DNA from 2 places in the Paenalkalicoccus suaedae genome. Region 1 is predicted to be linked to the other one. Evidence: predicted binding sites of a transcription regulator. Region 1 holds the regulator's gene; the other holds the start of a gene.
What was found. The regulator Rex, encoded in region 1, represses fermentation and respiration genes when NADH is low (regulators of the CRP and FNR family bind a similar motif). The targets are predictions, from matches to a motif close to TTGTGAAATATTTCACAA.
Positions count from the first base shown of each region.

Region 2: FLK61_RS17960 (AtpZ/AtpI family protein) is a predicted target of Rex. The motif match lies at 1,546-1,563, and genes of this name have one in related genera.

Region 1 is NZ_CP041372.2:719,992-724,209, reverse strand. Features, by position in the region: partial or broken gene FLK61_RS04135 (MFS transporter) at 1-390, opposite strand, end outside; gene FLK61_RS04130 (redox-sensing transcriptional repressor Rex) at 1,482-2,126, opposite strand; gene FLK61_RS04125 (ABC-F family ATP-binding cassette domain-containing protein) at 2,422-4,218, shown strand, end outside.
Region 2 is NZ_CP041372.2:3,517,037-3,521,254, reverse strand. Features, by position in the region: gene FLK61_RS20270 (S8 family serine peptidase) at 1-1,478, shown strand, start outside; gene FLK61_RS17960 (AtpZ/AtpI family protein) at 1,792-2,025, shown strand; gene FLK61_RS17955 (ATP synthase subunit I) at 2,022-2,396, shown strand; gene atpB (F0F1 ATP synthase subunit A) at 2,475-3,173, shown strand; gene atpE (F0F1 ATP synthase subunit C) at 3,262-3,483, shown strand; gene atpF (F0F1 ATP synthase subunit B) at 3,583-4,080, shown strand; gene FLK61_RS17935 (F0F1 ATP synthase subunit delta) at 4,077-4,218, shown strand, end outside.

The sequences.
Region 1 (4,218 bases):
TTCGTTTTTAGGGAACACTTCGAAAATAAGCGCGAGTGACAGTGGCATCATCACGCCACCTCCGATTCCCTGCAGGCCTCGGAATGTAATGAGAGATGGTAGATTCCAAGATAGAGAGCCTAGTACGGATCCGATGGTAAAGATCGTAAGTCCGATCAAAAAGAGTTGCTTTTTACCGATTTTATCTCCGAGGTAGCCGGTTAGCGGCATCGTCATCCCCATTGTGACCATAAAGATCGTAATGACCCAGCCCGTTGCAACGGCATCGGAGTCAAAGACGCGCATTAGCTGTGGCACGGCGGGATTTAGCATACTGTTATTTAATATGATGGTGAATGTTCCGAGTAGAACGGAAATGACAACGAGCCATTTCTGTGGGATTTTAGCCATGGTGTTCTCCTTTTTTGAAGTTGGTTCGCGGTGGTGATGGTTTGGTTAGTGCTTATATAAGTGTGTTTAGATTGAAGGTTTCTTTCGAGTTCCGAATCAGTAATATTCCTCTATCATACCATGTTGGGGTGAAAGTTGCTTACGAGGTGTTTGGTTTACTTGCTAGATGAATAACTGCTAACTAATTTAGTGCTTTTAGCTCTTCGAGCTAAGTGAATAAGTGCCAACTTGTTTAGGGCGTCTAGCTCTTGGAGCTAGACCTTATTTAGATGCCGAAGTGCCAATCTGTTACTTTCGGTTTTGGTAGAGTATCAGGTTTGAGTCGTCAGCTCTGCGGACACTCTACGACATTAGCAGGGTCTAGGTCTGAGCCTCCTCGTGCTGCAGGAGTCGACTGTCGTCTCCTCCTAAACGCATCTCTGTGGGGTCTCATCCCTAGCCAATTCCTGCTAATTGTCTCCGAATGTCCTCCGAGTCTGCCGCCTCTTGAGCTTCTATTGGGGAATGCCAGATTACTTAGAGATGTTCATGATAGTTTGTGTTTCCATTTTGCTTTCTCGTCACTTCTACCACGGTTCGCATCACAACTGGCAATTTTCTCTTCATTTCATTACCGCTTCTCTTCACAACGCAAACCGTTCGCTTCACTTCTTACTTGCTCGTCATTTCTACCACGTTTCACATCACAACTAGCAGCTTTCCCTTCACTTCGTCACCGCTTCTCTTCACAACACAAACCGTTCGCTTCACTTGTTTCTTCGTGCGCTCTTTTATAAGTGGCAGTTGAGCAACTGATGGTGCCTTACTGATGGACTGTGAAGGGAAAGAGAAAGTGAACGTATCAATCCATTTACCGTCGCCGTAGGTGCTCCGAAGCGGCGGGCGCGTATTACCAGTGGTAGCACTTACGCGCGGCGAAAATCCTTTCGCACGTCCCCTGGACGGGCGAAATAGTTGAGCAAGCCACCACCGGTAGTTGCGCCCGCCGCGCAGGGGCACCGAAGGTGACAGCACTTGACCTTGACCTTGATCTTGCTCTTTCCCTTAACCCCAAACAAAAAAGCCCGAACCACATAGGCTCGGACCCTCCCTTAATTCGACGACAACGGATAGTGCTTTAAGAAATAAACAAGTGACTGCAACTCTACCGACAGATCAATATGATGCACACGAACATCGTCCGGTACAGACAGTCTCGCTGGAGTGAAATTCAGAATACCCTTGATGCCAGCTTCCACTAGCTTCTCCGCAATCCCCTGCGCTGCACTTGATGGGACCGTTAAGATTGCAACGTCTAAGTTCCCTTCAATATGACGCTTTAAATCATCAAAATGATGTACAGGTACATCGCCAATGACCGTGCCGACTGTATTTTCGTCCACATCAAAGGCCATCTCAATGCGTGTGTTATTGCTCTTACTGAAGTTGTACTTTAAAAAGGCTGTGCCTAGGTTACCGACGCCGACGAGTGCTACTTTTGTAAGCTCGTCTTGATCGAGTGTTTTGCGGAAAAAGGAGAGGAGGTAATTGACGTTGTAGCCGTAGCCCTTCTTCCCTAATGCGCCAAAGTACGAGAAGTCGCGGCGAATGGTGGCCGAATCGACCTTCACCGCTTCACTTAATTCAGACGACGACACTCTCGTTTTGCCTGACGTCTGGAGTCCTTCAAGAAATCGATAGTATAACGGCAGTCGCTTTGCCGTTGCCTGTGGAATTTTCGCTTGATCCATATCCATCTTGTATGCCCCCTGTAATAAAGCTTTTAACATTATATAAGTAAAACATTAGCCTGCTAGGTTGATAACGCTTCCAATCTTTTAAGTGACAAATAGCTTACTAAAGTAAGCATCCTATCTAGCAGTATATATGTAATAACCTTCACAATCCAGTTTTTTGCGATATTTCCGCAGTCACGTTCTATTCTACACTATTTTGTGTCCCTGTGCAGAGATCTTGGTCATTGAATAGTTGCCAGAGGCACAACACTTCCTGTACGCTTAACGTAGACTATAACGTGAGGATGACCTAGCTATGATTTTATTACAGTGCGCTCAGCTATCCAAATTCTTTGGATCCGAGCAAATTTTATCAAATGTGAAATTGGAAATTAAAAGTCGCGAGCGCGTGGCACTTGTTGGTCGCAACGGCGCCGGCAAGTCCACCCTCTTAAAGGTGATCGCCGGTGAGATGAACTATGATAGTGGCACGCTCATGATTCCAAAGGAGACCACGATCGGCTATCTCGCTCAGGACAGCGGCCTCGAGACCTCCCGCTCGATCTGGGATGAGATGCTCACCGTCTTTACCGAGGTGAGAAACATGGAGAAGACGCTTCGCAAGTTAGAGGAGCGAATGAGCGATCCGATGCAAGAGGACTATGAAAAGATTTTAAAGGAATATGACCAGCTTCAGCTCGACTTCCAGGCTCGTGGAGGGTTTCAATATGAAGCTGACATTCGCAGTATTTTATCAGGACTTCACTTTACTTCGTTTGATTATGATACACCGGTTGAGTCTCTTAGTGGAGGGCAAAAAACGCGCCTTGCTTTAGGAAAGCTTCTGCTCTCTAAGCCGGACCTGCTCATTTTAGACGAGCCAACAAACCATTTGGACATCGACACGTTGACGTGGCTAGAAGGCTATTTGTCCGCTTATGACGGAGCTGTTTTGATTGTTTCTCACGATAGATACTTTTTAGATAAGGTTGTAGGGGTCGTGTACGAGCTGTCGTTCCGCCAGACGCGCCGATTCGTCGGGAACTATTCATCGTATTTAGATGAGGCCGCGAAGCTTGAGGAGCAGGAGTGGAAGCTGTTTGAGAAGCAGCAGGGTGAGATTAAGAAGCTCGAGGATTTTGTGCAACGTAACTTGGCGCGTGCGTCGACGAGTAACCGTGCGAAGAGTCGTCGTAAGCAGCTTGATCGTATGGAGCGCATGGATCGGCCGCGGTCGGACGATAAGTCTGCGCAGTTCTCGTTTGGGATTACGAAGCAGACGGGTAATGATGTCATGAAGATTGATAGCCTCTCACTCGGGTACACGGATGAGGCGCTTGTGACGAACCTTTCGCTCGATCTATCGCGCGGCGAGAGTTTAGCGCTCATTGGTCCGAACGGGATTGGGAAATCGACGCTGTTAAAGGCGATCGTAAAGAAGTTAAAGCCGCTCGCAGGATCGATTCATTACGGTAGTAACGTGGAAATTGGCTACTACGATCAGGAACAAACGGAGCTCCATTCGTCAAAGACCGTCTTACAGGAGCTGTGGGACGATTATCCACAAACGCCGGAGAAGGATATTCGTACGGTACTTGGGAATTTCTTATTTAGTGGCGACGATGTGCTAAAAAATGTCCAAGATTTAAGCGGTGGCGAGAAGGCGCGTCTTGCACTCTCAAAACTGATGATGCAAAAGGCTAATGTCCTCATTCTCGATGAGCCGACGAACCACTTGGATCTCGATAGTAAAGAGGTGCTCGAGGAAGCCTTGATTAGCTATCCAGGCACGATTATTTTCGTCTCGCACGACCGATATTTCGTCAATCGTATGGCGACGCGTGTAGCCGAGCTCTCGCCAACTGGCGTCACAAGCTATCTCGGCGACTACGATTACTACGTGCAAAAGAAGCTCGAGCAGGCTGAGCTAAAGCGTCTTGCCGAGGAGGAAAATAAGCCGGCGGTTTCAGACGTGCAGGCTACTCCTTCTTCTAAATCCGACTATCAGGAAAACAAGGCGAAGCAAAAGAACGAACGTCAGCGAAAGCGTCGCATTGAAGAGCTAGAAAATGCGATTGAGCAGAAGGAAACGGTGATCGAAGAACTAGAAGCG
Region 2 (4,218 bases), 1.2 Mb from region 1:
CAGTCAAAGAGGGTGTCGATGTCATTAACCTTTCTTTAGGGAATGCGGTTAATGGACCAGACTGGCCAACGAGTGTTGCTCTGGATCGAGTCGTAGACAAAGGGATCGTGGCCGTCACGTCAAGTGGCAACAGTGGTCCTGGTCTATGGAGTGTTGGATCTCCGGGAACGTCCTCAAAAGCCATCTCCGTGGGAGCCTCGACACCACCACTTAGGCTCCCATCGATTCACGTAAATGACAAAGAAATTCCTCTCGAGCCAATGCTTCGCGCAGCGCCGTGGACCCTCACCCGCGCTTATGAGATCGTTTCGTTAGATTATGGCGAGGAAGCGGATTACGAAAGTGCGGACGTGGCTGGGAAAATTGTACTCGTGAAGCGAGGGCGCATCAGCTTTACGGATAAAGCAAACTTTGCAAAAGCAAATGGAGCGAAAGCACTCCTTATTGCAAATAATCGAGAAGGCATTTTTGCTGGTATGCTCGAAGAATCCATCAACCTGCCAGTGGCCTCAATTACGAATGATCAAGCCAAGCTTATCCAAGATAGTAAAAAACCCCTTCGCACCATTTATCACCTCGTCGTAGACACCGTAGCCCCCTTTAGCTCCCGAGGACCAGTCACCCACACGTGGGAAATGAAGCCAGACCTAGTAGCACCAGGTGTGCAAATTGATAGCACTACCCCAAATGGATATACAAGCTTAAACGGCACAAGTATGGCAGCGCCACACGTAGCTGGAGCGGCAGCACTGCTTTTAGAAAAGCACCCCGACTGGACCCCAGAGCAAATCAAAGCAGCACTCATTAATTCCGCCAAACTACTCACAGATGACCAAGGAGATCCACTCCCAGCCTACGCGCAAGGAGCAGGCAGACTCGATATTAACGCCGCGCTCGACGCCACCATTCTCTTGACGCCAGAGCCACTTCGAGATAATCAACCCTTTACGCTTCATATGCAAAATGTGACGGACACTCCTCAAACCTTGCGTATCACATCAGAAATAACGGACGCATTAGAGGTCACCCTTTCTGCAGGAGAGACGAAAAAAGTGACGTTGCCTGTCTCGTTACAAGCGCAGGTAGCAGGGATTCATACAGCTTGGTTACAAGCAAACATCGTTGATAGTGATGAGGCGATTGACGTTCCTATCTCATGGATCGTGGATGAACCAGATTATCCTCGCGTCACGTCATTCATGCTTCAGCAGGAAGAGCATGGAGGACTATCTGTAGAAGCTTACTTACCAGAAGGAGCAGATCATGTTCAGGTTACGCTTTATGATTCCGTGACACGTAGCTTTATTGGTGTGCTTCATGACGAAAAGCAGGTAAAGCGAGGGATTTATCGAACGAGCGTGGATGTGGACGTTGGAGCAGGAACGTATATTGTTTCGCTAACAGCAACAAAGGGAGCAGAAAGCGATGGCATGGAAGAAGTCTATCTAGTTGGAGCAGAAGCGTTAAGCACTCCTTAATCACAAAATAAAGAGGTTTATCTAAACCGTTAGAGCCGTGCCATTAAACCTATGGCACGGCTATCTTTTCACAAAAAATTCACAATTAAATTTCTTACAAATATAACAGACATTTTTCACAAACTTATGTATAATAGAAAGCGTGCACACAGGATTTTCTCACATTTTTACATAGGAGAAATGAAAACGGTATATGCTTTGTGAGCGTAGGGTGGACGCGCTTTCATGAGGTTGACACTCATGGGCGACTATTGTACGATAACACATGGTATAAGTTGTATGGTGCGCAAAAGTGAAATGAGGACGTATACAAATGGCACAACAACCACGCAACAGAAAGGCAATGAAAGCATTTGCTCTTATGTCAACAATCTCGGCGTATACAATCGGGGGAGTTCTGTTAGGCGTTATAGTTGGCTTGTGGCTCGACAGCCGTTATGACGGCAGCGGCCTGTTTCTTGTGCTCGGGTTTCTCATTGGCTTAGTCGTTACATCTTATGGCATCTACAAGACGGTGCAACAGTTTTTGGAGGACGATTCTACATGATGAATGACTATAAACGCATAGCAAAGCGTTATGTCACGTATACGCTGATTATTATTGCCGTGCTTGTCGTCATCGCAGTTATGACCTCCATGTCACGATTCTTTTTCGGAGTTGCCCTTGGTGCGAGCTTTAGTTTACTGAATCTTATTACTACATATTTTCAGGTGAAGCGCATTAGCCAGATGCAGGCAGACCGCAAGTATCGTTTCTCAATCGGGACCGTAGGAAGATTGATGATCGTTGTAGTGGCACTAGTACTTGCACAGCAGTTCCCAAATGTCTTTGATTTAACGGGCGTTATTGTCGGACTTGCTGTCACGTATGTCATCCTTCTTATTGATCCGATTTTACAAATTAAGCATTTACGATAACGTGGGCTTCTGCTGTCAGTTGGGGCTTTCAATGCATCAGAGAGAGAGGTGAAAACAAGATTGGATACACAATATTACATGATTGATATCCTAGGTATTCCGCTTAACGTACCTAATATGCTCATGGTTACTGTCTCTATGGCAATTGTATTTTTCGTGTGTTTCTTCATGTCACGTAAAATCCAAATGTATCCGACCGGAGCACAAAATGCGCTTGAGTATCTTGTCCAATTTGTTAAAAACATTATTAGCGCAAATATGGACTGGAAAACCGGCTCACGCTTCATTATGTTAGGACTTACGTTAATCCTGTATGTTTTCGTGGCAAATATGCTAGGGGTACCGTTCGAGCTTGCGACTAGTGGAGATCACTATGTTTGGTGGAACTCTCCAACGTCAAATCCAGTATTAACGATTTCATTAGCAGCATTTATCATTATCCTTACACACATTTACGGTATCAAGCTCAAAGGACCTAAGGAATACGGGAAGGATTATTTCCGACCAGCCTTCTTTATGGCACCGTTTAAGGTGATTGAGGACTTTGCCAACACATTAACGCTAGGTATGCGTCTTTACGCTAACATCTATGCGAAGGAAGTTATCCTTATGATGTTAGTTGGTCTAGGTACATCAGGTATCTTCTGGATGATCGGGGCGTTTGCGCCACTTGTTATCTTCCAGGCATTCAGTGTCTTCATCGGATCCCTTCAGGCATTCATCTTCTGTATGCTGACGATGGTTTACATGGCACACAAAGTGAACGAAGAGCACTAATTTTCTGTAAATAAGCGCTCTAGCTTAGGGCGAATTATTTAATAAAGCAAACAATAATTTCAAGTATCTTAGAGGAGGATTTTTTATTATGGGTTTAGTAGCTATTGCAGTAGGTATTGTAGCAGGTTTAGCAGCGATCGCAGGAGCATTCGGGGTAGCAATCGTTGTTGCTAACACACTTCAGGGAGTAACTCGTCAGCCAGAAATGCGCGGTCCACTACAAACAATCATGTTCATCGGTGTACCGTTAGTAGAGGCACTACCTATCTTCGCAATCGTAATTGCGTTCTTATTATTAGGTAACATTTAATAGGCGATAGACGCCTACAGGCACATGGCGGAGAACGTACTTTTACACTCTTCGCCATTCCTTTTGTATCGATGATGGAGTGAAAAGGAGGCGACAACGTTGTTTGATATAACTGAAATTGCATGGTGGAATGCGCTGTACCAACTAGTTGCGTTCGGTGTACTTCTACTATTACTTAAAAAGTTTGCGTTTGGACCTGTCATGAATATGATGGAAACGCGCGAAAAACACGTTGCTGATCAAATCGCTTCCGCTGAAAAGAATCGCGAAGAATCTGAGAAATACTTAGAGGAGCAGCGCGAAGCTATTCAAGCGGCTCGTATGGAAGCGAAAGAAATCGTGGAAAATGCGAAGAAGATGAGCGATCAGCAAGCGCAAGATGTTATCAAAAATGCACGTCTTGAAGCAGAGCGAATGAAAGATAATGCAGTGAAAGAAATTAACACGGAAAAGGAGCAAGCGATCTCCGCGCTTCGTGAGCAAGTTTCGACACTATCTGTTCTTATCGCATCGAAGGTTATTGAGAAGGAGCTAGATGAGAAGGAGCAAGAGCGACTCATCCAGGAAACGCTTAAAGAAGTAGGCGGAAACCTATGAGAAGAGATCCAATAGGCTTCCGTTATGCTTCGGCGTTATTCGACTTAACACGCGAGCAGAACAGCCTTGATCAAACGCTTGAAGAGCTTAAGGCTGTTCAGACAGCGATGACAGATACGAACCTTCTTGACGAAGTGT